2 regions of the Vagococcus jeotgali genome follow, and region 1 is predicted to be linked to the other one. Evidence: predicted binding sites of a transcription regulator. Region 1 holds the regulator's gene; the other holds the start of a gene.

The links. The regulator CtsR, encoded in region 1, represses protease genes until heat stress. The targets are predictions, from matches to a motif close to TTGGTCAAAAAAGGTCAAANA.
Region 2: the regulator CtsR is predicted to act here: its motif matches at 1,889-1,909, upstream of VSF34_RS07780 (ATP-dependent Clp protease ATP-binding subunit).

What each region holds. Positions count from the first base shown of each region.
Region 1 is NZ_CP142146.1:1,910,902-1,915,943, forward strand. It holds gene VSF34_RS09455 (peptidase U32 family protein) at 1-49, opposite strand, end outside; gene VSF34_RS09460 (ATP-dependent Clp protease ATP-binding subunit) at 162-2,621, opposite strand; gene VSF34_RS09465 (CtsR family transcriptional regulator) at 2,635-3,096, opposite strand; tRNA gene VSF34_RS09470 (tRNA-Lys) at 3,287-3,359, opposite strand; tRNA gene VSF34_RS09475 (tRNA-Val) at 3,369-3,441, opposite strand; rRNA gene rrf (5S ribosomal RNA) at 3,454-3,569, opposite strand; rRNA gene VSF34_RS09485 (23S ribosomal RNA) at 3,647-5,042, opposite strand, start outside.
Region 2 is NZ_CP142146.1:1,562,942-1,567,983, reverse strand. It holds gene VSF34_RS07780 (ATP-dependent Clp protease ATP-binding subunit) at 1-1,856, opposite strand, end outside; gene ykzS (protein YkzS) at 2,030-2,215, shown strand; gene VSF34_RS07770 (phosphocarrier protein HPr) at 2,380-2,646, shown strand; gene ptsP (phosphoenolpyruvate--protein phosphotransferase) at 2,646-4,367, shown strand; gene VSF34_RS07760 (ISL3 family transposase) at 4,510-5,042, shown strand, end outside.

The DNA of each region.
Region 1 (5,042 bases):
ATCTTTTGGCCTGCTCAAGTGACTCAACACTTGTACTTATCTCAATCATATCTATACTCCTCTACATTTTAACCACGTTTATCCTAACATAGAACAACCAACTTTTTCAATTCCATCACAAAAAAACAAGTGCTAGCCGTTATAGCTAACACCTGTTTATTTTAATTTAAAACTGTTTTTTTTACCTTTGTCGTTATGTTACCTTTTGTCGCACCAAGAGTCACTGTATCCCCTGTTTCAAGCTCACCAGATAGTAGTAACTCACTTAACCTATCTTCAATTTCTTTTTGCAAAGCACGGCGAATTGGCCTTGCTCCGTACTCAGGATCAAACCCTTCTTGACTAATCACATCAATTGCTGCAGGTGTTAATTTTAATGTAATCTCTTGTTCTTTTAATCTAGTGATAATATCTTTACTTAATATTTTTACAATTTGATGTAATTCTTCTTTATCCAATGAATGGAAAACAATCGTCTCATCCACACGATTTAAAAATTCAGGACGGAAAGCCTTTTTAAGCTCTTCTATAATACGAGATTTCATAGCTTTATGAGAAGTCGTTTTATCACCTATGCCAAAACCAACAGTTTTTTCATCACGCAGAGCAGTTGCTCCAATATTTGAAGTCATAATGATAATTGTATTCTTAAAATCAACTTTTCGACCCTTAGCATCGGTCAGATGGCCATCATCTAAGACTTGTAATAAAATATTAAACACATCTGGATGAGCCTTCTCTACCTCATCAAGTAAAATAACAGAATATGGTTTTTGACGAATTTTTTCAGTTAATTGGCCACCTTCATCATAACCAACATAACCAGGAGGTGAGCCGACTAAACGGCTAGTGCTATGTTTTTCCATAAATTCAGACATATCCACTCTAATAAGAGCATCCTCAGAACCAAATACTACATCCGCAATAGTCTTAGCTAACTCAGTTTTACCTACCCCAGTAGGCCCTAAGAACATAAATGAGCCAATTGGTCTATTAGGGTCTTTCAAGCCACTATGAGCACGTCTGATCGCCTTAGAAACAGTAGCAACTGCCTCATCTTGACCTATCACACGTTTATGTAAAGTATTTTCTAAGTCAAGTAACTTCTCACTATCTTTTTTATCAAGCTGATTCAAAGGAATACCAGTCGTTTGAGAAACAACTGAAATAATATTTTCCTCTGTTACTTTTGCATCATAAGAGTGACGATTCTCTTCTTGCTTTTTCACTAGTTTATCCAACTTATCTAGCTCTTTTTGTTCTTGCTCTCTAATACTGACAACCTTATCAAAATTTTGCTCAATAATCGCTTGTTCTTTTTCTTTATAAATAGTAGCTAATTTATCTTGTTGTACAACAATTGGAGATGGTTTTTGTGAATGCTCTAATCTAAGCTTAGCTGCTGCTTCATCCATTAAATCAATTGCTTTATCTGGCAATTGACGATCACTAATATATCGCACTGATAACCTAGCTGCTGCTTCAATAGCTTCGTCAGTTATGGCTACACCGTGATGTGTTTCATATTGTGATTTCAATCCCTCTAAAATCTGAATTGTTTCTTCTTCAGTAGGTTCATCTACTAAAATTTTAGCAAAGCGACGCTCTAGAGCAGAATCTTTTTCAATGTATTTTTGATACTCATCAAGTGTTGTCGCACCAATTGTTTGTAATTCACCACGAGCTAAGGCAGGTTTTAAAATATTCGAAGCATCAATGGCCCCTTCTGCCCCTCCAGCTCCAATTAAAGTATGTAATTCATCAATAAATAAAATTACTTCACCATCTTGATAAATTTCATCGATCAAGCGCTTCATACGGTCCTCAAATTCACCACGATATTTAGTCCCAGCGACTACTGAACCCATATCAAGCATCATTAAACGCTTGTTAATCATATCTTTAGGAACTTTACCATCAACTATACGTTGAGCTAATCCTTCAGCAATAGCTGTTTTACCAACACCAGGTTCCCCAACTAGAACAGGATTATTTTTTGTTCTACGACTTAGTATTTGAACAAGGCGTTGAACTTCTATATCACGACCAATTAAAGGATCTAATTTCTTCTCCCTAGCCCTCGCTGTCAAATCCCTAGCTAATGAGTCAAGAGTTGGCGTACTACCATTGGGCCCATGGGGTACTGATATACTCTTTTTCTTCCCATTCTTATTCTGATCAATAGCCCCTATTCGCTCATAAATAGTCTGTCTCACTTCTGTCAATTCCACACCAAAATTGGTTAAAATTCTAGCAGCTAAAATATCTTCTTCTTTAACAAGTCCTAAAAGAATATGCTCTGTACCAATACTTGGAGCTTTACTACGCATTGCCTCTTCCTTAGCAAAAGCTAACACATCTTTTGCACGAGGAGAGTATGGTAAAAGAACACCTTTTTTAACTTTATAATCACCATACTGAGAAGTTAACTCAATTTCGTCTCTAACATCTTCTATATCAATAGGAAGTTGTCTTAGAACTTTACCACCTATTCCTTTACTTTCCATCATTAAGCCAATAAGTAAATGCTCTGTACCAACTGATGCTTGTTTAAAAAACTTAGCACTTTCTTGAGCATAATCCAATACTTTCTCCGCTCTTTTTGTAAATAATTCAGCCATGTTTTCTCAACTCCTATTCTTCATAACCTAATCTTTCCAATAAATCAGACATTAAGCTAGCTCTTAATATCTGTTCTTCAACTGATCTACTTACACCATTTAATTTTAAAACAGTATTAAGTAAATCACGCTCACGTTTTGTTATAAATTCACTGTGGTATAAACCATCTAGAATAGCAATACCTTCACTCTCACTCAACTTAGTACCAATTACCTGAGACACATTCTGAAAACTATGATGGTGATTAAATAAATTGACTTTCACAATTCTAATATAACCACCACCACCACGCTTACTTTCAACTTTATATCCTTTAGGAACTGTAAAACGTGTGTTAATAACATAATTAATTTGAGATGGTACACAATTAAAATGTTCTGCTATTTCAGATCGTCGAATTTCAATAACATCTTCTTGTTCTAATAGCTCTTTTAAATACTGCTCGATAATATCAGACATGTTTTTATTACTCATTCAGGATATACACCACCTTTAGACCTGAACTTATTGACTAAGTCTGACCTTTATTATACAAAAAAGTCGACACAATGACAATTTTTTGACCTATCTTAACCAATAAATTAAAAAAATACCGTAACTAGTATCTAAATCTATAGAAAAATAAAAAAAGCCAAGGAATGAATAATCATCCTTGGCTAACAAGTGACCCGTACTGGGCTCGAACCAGTGACCCTCTGATTAAAAGTCAGATGCTCTACCAACTGAGCTAACGAGTCATAAAAAAATGGAGGTTAACGGGATCGAACCGCTGACCCCCTGCTTGTAAGGCAGGTGCTCTCCCAGCTGAGCTAAACCTCCGTGTGATACAAAGCGTAGCAGCGTCCTACCCTCACAAGGGGAAACCCCTCACTACTCTCGGCGCTAAAAAGCTTAACTTCTGTGTTCGGCATGGTTACAGGTGTATCCTTTTTGCCATCACCACTACACTTTTGTATCTATATGAGTGATTATTCACTCAAAACTGGATTTGAAATTAGACAACATATAATCGTCCACCGCTTATGTGGTTAAGTCCTCGACCGATTAGTACTAGTCCGCTCCATGCATCACTGCGCTTCCACTTCTAGCCTATCTACCTGATAATCTTTCAGGGGTCTTACTTCCTTAAAGGAATGGGAAATCTAATCTTGAGGGGGGCTTCACGCTTAGATGCTTTCAGCGTTTATCCCGTCCATACATAGCTACCCAGCAATGCCCTTGGCAGAACAACTGGTACACCAGAGGTATGTCCATCCCGGTCCTCTCGTACTAAGGACAGCTCCTCTCAAATTTCCAACGCCCGCGACGGATAGGGACCGAACTGTCTCACGACGTTCTGAACCCAGCTCGCGTGCCGCTTTAATGGGCGAACAGCCCAACCCTTGGGACCGACTACAGCCCCAGGATGCGACGAGCCGACATCGAGGTGCCAAACCTCCCCGTCGATGTGAACTCTTGGGGGAGATAAGCCTGTTATCCCCAGGGTAGCTTTTATCCGTTGAGCGATGGCCCTTCCATGCGGAACCACCGGATCACTAAGCCCGACTTTCGTCCCTGCTCGAGTTGTAACTCTCGCAGTCAAGCTCCCTTTTGCCTTTACACTCTACGAATGATTTCCAACCATTCTGAGGGAACCTTTGGGCGCCTCCGTTACTTTTTAGGAGGCGACCGCCCCAGTCAAACTGTCCATCTGACACTGTCTCCCATCACGATTAGTGATGCGGGTTAGAATGGTCATAACACAAGGGTAGTATCCCACCAGCGCCTCTCTCGAAACTAGCGTCCCGAGTTCTACGGCTCCTACCTATCCTGTACATGTGTCACAAACATTCAATATCAAACTACAGTAAAGCTCCATGGGGTCTTTCCGTCCTGTCGCGGGTAACCTGCATCTTCACAGGTACTAAAATTTCACCGAGTCTCTCGTTGAGACAGTGCCCAAATCGTTACGCCTTTCGTGCGGGTCGGAACTTACCCGACAAGGAATTTCGCTACCTTAGGACCGTTATAGTTACGGCCGCCGTTTACTGGGGCTTCAATTCTTAGCTTCGCAAATAAATGCTAACCAATCCTCTTAACCTTCCAGCACCGGGCAGGCGTCAGCCCCTATACGTCATCTTTCGATTTTGCAGAGACCTGTGTTTTTGATAAACAGTCGCTTGGGCCTATTCACTGCGGCTGAACTTGCGTTCAGCACCCCTTCTCCCGAAGTTACGGGGTCATTTTGCCGAGTTCCTTAACGAGAGTTCTCTCGCTCACCTTAGGATTCTCTCCTCGACTACCTGTGTCGGTTTGCGGTACGGGTCGTTTGCTTCTAACTAGAAGATTTTCTTGGCAGTGTGATATTAGAACTTCGGTACTTTATTTCCCTACACATCACAACTCATCCTTAAAGGAGTAAGCATTTGACTCACTCCAAG
Region 2 (5,042 bases), 350 kb from region 1:
TCTGGTTTGAAGTATTGGTTTAGTTGACCTAAAACAGATAACGTTGTTCCTTCTTTAATAGCACCAAAACCAACATTGGCTTCTACATCACTTGTTCCAGCGTTACTTGTCATAATAATCAACGTATCTTTAAAGCTCACGGTACGACCCTTAGCATCTGTTAGACGTCCGTCATCTAGTATTTGTAAAAACATATGTAAGACATCAGGATGAGCTTTTTCAACTTCATCTAGTAAAATTAAGCTATAAGGATGACGTCTCACTCTCTCAGTTAATTGTCCTGCCTCATCATAACCGACATAGCCAGGAGGTGAACCGATTAATTTTGAGGTGCTGTGTTTTTCCATATACTCACTCATATCAAATCGAATCATAGAATCTTCATCACCAAATAATTCTTTAGCAAGTTGTTTAGCAAGTTCTGTTTTTCCAACACCAGTAGGTCCAACAAATAGGAAAGATCCGATTGGTCGATTTTTCTTGTTTAATCCTACTCGGTTACGTCTAATGGCTTTGGATACTTTATCAACTGCTTCATCTTGACCAATAACAACAGCTTTTAAATCTTCAGCTAAATGCTTCATTTGTGTTTGCTCTTTTTCTTTTAATTCGCCAACAGGTATATTTGTCATAATTTCTACTGTTTTTTCAATATCTGATAGTTTAACAGTGGGAATGTCCTCATCAGCGACTTCTTTTTCTTTTAAATCTTCTAATTTTTTTAGTTGGTCTCTAAAATAAGCAGCCTTTTCATAGTCTTCTTCTTTTGATGCCTTCTGTTTTTGTGTTTCGGCCTCTTCTAGGCGTTTTTCAATAACTTTAGGATCAATTGTACGAATAGTTAAGTTCTTTTTAGAGCCAGTCTCATCTAATAAATCAATAGCTTTATCTGGTAGATGACGATCTTGAATGAAGCGACTAGATAGACGAACAGCACCATCAATAGCTTCGTCTGTATATTTAACATGATGATAGTCTTCGTAACGCTTTTGGATACCTTTTAAAATAGTGATGGTTTCTTCTTCAGTTGGTTCATCTACTCTAACTGGTTGCATACGACGCTCAAGAGCAGCATCTTTTTCAATAATACGGTACTCATTTAAAGTTGTTGCACCAACCATTTGCAATTCACCACGAGCAAGTGCTGGCTTTAAAATATTACCTGCGTCCATATTACCTTCACCAGTCGCTCCAGCTCCTACAATTTCATGTACTTCATCAATAAATAAGATGATATGTTGATTTTGTCTAACTTCATTAACGAGTTGAGTCATGCGCTCTTCAAATTGACCACGAATGCCAGTTCCTTGAACAAGAGAGGCCATATCTAGTCTGATGACTTCTTTATTTTCTAATTTTTGTGGCACATCACCTTCAACTATTTTTAAAGCTAATCCTTCAACAACAGCAGTTTTACCTACACCTGGTTCTCCAATTAGTACAGGGTTATTTTTAGTTCGTCTATTTAATATTTCAATGACGCGCGTGATTTCCTTATCACGACCAATAACAGGATCAATCTTACCTTCTCTTGCTTCTTCGGTTAAGTTTTCACCAAACTGAGCTAAAATAGAGTGAGACCCCTGGTTTGGTGGTATGGGAGGTTTCGTGTGACCTGATTGAGTCGGTGGTGTTTGCCCTTGTTGTTGTTGCTGGGCAGCTATCTGACGAAAAATATCTTGTAGTTGTCCAAATCCGTAAGGGTCTTGCATCATTTTTTCTCTATTTAATTGATCTTCTTGAGATTTTAATTCCCTATAACATGATTGACATAGATCAATTTGTTGACGTTGTCCTTCAACGTTTGTATATAAATGAATGGTTGCTTCATGTTCTTGACAATTCTTACAAAGCATCATAATATTCCTCCTTAATAACTAAGTGATTTAGTTTGACCTAACCTGACCTTTATACCATTATATGATGATTGACTTATTTAAGCAAAAAAAAAGTCTTCTTTTTAGGAGGAAATTTTACTGAATATAAGTTATATTATGATAAGGAGTAGACTATAAAACGGAGGTAAGTGATGACATCAAAAGAATATTATCAGGCGATTATAGATCTTGTAGATGGTAGTCTAGAAGAACTGATTATTGAAAAAGAAGACTTTTTTACATTTCGTGAAGCTTGGTTAAATCATCCTAATAAAAAAGATATTTTAGGAGAAGCTAGGCATGGTGGTCGTGTTATTTATACAAAGGTAAATTTATAAGAAACAGGATTTATTTAAGTTTTATGAGTGAAGGATGAAAAATGTTGTCAGTTATATGAAAACATGGTATTCTTTATGATTGAAAGGGTTATATTTAAAGAGGCAGAAATCTCGGTTAGATGAACCTTATTTAAATTTCTTAACAGACAAAGGGGAAGATAGATATGGAAACAAAATCATTTCACGTAGTAGCAGACACAGGAATTCACGCAAGACCAGCAACATTATTAGTTCAAACAGCAAGTAAATTTAGCTCTGATATTAACTTAGAGTATAAAGGAAAATCAGTTAACTTAAAATCAATCATGGGCGTTATGTCTTTAGGTGTTGGTCAAGGTGCTGATGTTACTATTACTGCTGAGGGTGCTGATGAAGTTGAAGCAATCGCTGCAATCGAAGAAACTATGAAAAAAGAAGGTTTATCAGAATAATGACTAAACAATTAAAAGGTATTGCTGTTAGTGACGGTATTGCAGTTGCAAAAGTATATCTTTTAGTTGAACCAGATTTGTCATTTGAAAAACGTTCAATCGAGGATACTGAAGCTGAAATCACACGTCTTTCAGATGCACTTGGTCAATCAACTAAAGAATTACAAGCAATTAGAGACAAAGCAGTTCACACATTAGGTGAAGAAGAAGCACAAGTTTTTGATGCGCATTTAATGGTACTTTCTGATCCAGAATTAGTTGGTGCTATTGAAAGTAATATTACTGATAACAAAGTCAATGCAGAGTCTGCATTGAAAGATGTCACGGATATGTTTATTGGCATGTTTGAAAGCATGGAAGACAATCCTTACATGCAAGAGCGAGCAGCTGATATTCGTGACGTAACAAAACGTATCATGAGTCATTTATTAGGGATTAAATTACCTGATTTATCAATGATTGATGAAGAAGTGATCATTGTTGCTGAAGATTTAACTCCAAGTGATACAGCACAATTAGACCGTAATTTTGTTCGTGCTTTTGTAACAAATATCGGTGGACGTACATCTCACTCGGCTATTATGGCTAGATCTCTTGAGATTCCAGCTGTTGTTGGAACAAAAGAAATCACAGACTTAGTATTTGAAGGTGATGTATTAGCGATTGACGGTAGTGAGGGTGATGTGATTATCAACCCAACTGATGAACAAGTTGCAGATTTTACTCAAAAAGCTGAAGCATACTCTGCATTAAAAGCTGAATGGGAAAAACTTAAAAACTCTCCAACTGTGACTGCTGATGGCAAACATTTTGAATTAGCTGGTAACATTGGAACACCTAAAGATTTAGATGGTGTTCTTGGTAACGGGGGAGAAGCAGTTGGTTTATACCGTACTGAATTTTTATATATGGATTCACCAGACTTTCCAACTGAAAATGAGCAGTTTGAAGCATACAAAGCTGTTTTAGAAGGTATGGGAGATAAGCCTGTTGTCGTTCGTACAATGGATATTGGTGGAGATAAAGAATTACCTTACTTGAAATTCCCAGAAGAGATGAATCCTTTCTTAGGGTACCGTGCGATTCGTATCTGTTTAGCAGAAGATGCTATGTTCCGTACACAACTACGTGCTCTACTTAGAGCAAGTGTTTATGGAAACTTACGAATCATGTTTCCTATGATCGCAACATTAACAGAATTTAGAGAAGCTAAAGCTTTATTATTAGAAGAAAAAGCTAATCTAATTGCTGAAGGTGTTGAAGTTAGTGATGACATTCAAGTAGGTATTATGATTGAGATTCCAGCAGCAGCTGTGATTGCAGATCGTTTTGCTAAAGAAGTTGACTTCTTTAGTATTGGAACAAATGACTTAATCCAATACACAATGGCAGCAGACCGTATGAATGAGCGCGTGTCTTACTTATACCAACCATATAACCCAGCAATTCTACGTTTAATTAAAAACGTGATTGATGCAGCTCATGCTGAAGGTAAATGGGCAGGTATGTGTGGTGAGATGGCAGGAGATCAAACAGCTGTGCCATTATTAGTTGGTTTAGGACTAGATGAGTTCTCAATGAGTGCGACAAGTATTTTAAGAACACGTAGCTTAATGAAAAAATTAGACTCTAAAAAAATGGCTGAGTTAGCAAACAAAGCGGTTACTGAATGTGATACAGCTGAAGAAGTTGTAGCTTTAGTAGAAGAGTATACTAAATAAAGTGGTATAAAAAAGGTTGTATAATTTTTGATGTGGATGAAGAAATTCATTCGCATCTATTTTTTTACAAAATAATAGAAACATACGAACTTTCCCGTTAAAATTAAAGTGACCAAACCAAATTTTAGAAAGGAAGATTCGTATGTCTCATAACCATTGTATTCGACTATCGCTAGATTTAAAAGATAAAAATATTTATTTCGATTCTATTTTTTGTGAGGAACAGCTTATTAAAGGGATAAGATCCAAGATTTATAAAGGTATTCTTACTTACACTCCTTCGGCTTGTCCTTGTTGTGGCATTAAAAATGAACAATTTTCTATTGTGAAAAATGGGTTTATTTCTTCTCGAATAAAGTGGTTAAGTGTGGCTCACTACCCAACCTATCTTTTATTAAAGAAACAGAGATTCCTTTGTCGTCGTTGTGACTCCTCTTTTCTAGCTGAATCTTCAGAAATTGAGAAACATTGTTTTATCGCTAAAAGAGTGAAGCAATCAATTCTTATTGAGTTAAGTGATGCTATCTCGTTTAAAGATTTAGCTAAAAGACATTTTGTTTCATCAACAACGATTAATAGAATTTTAGTATCTGGTGGTAAAGACTTATCTAATCAATTTTTATATTTACCTCAAAACCTTTGTTTTGATGAATTTACTTCGGTTAAAAACAATAG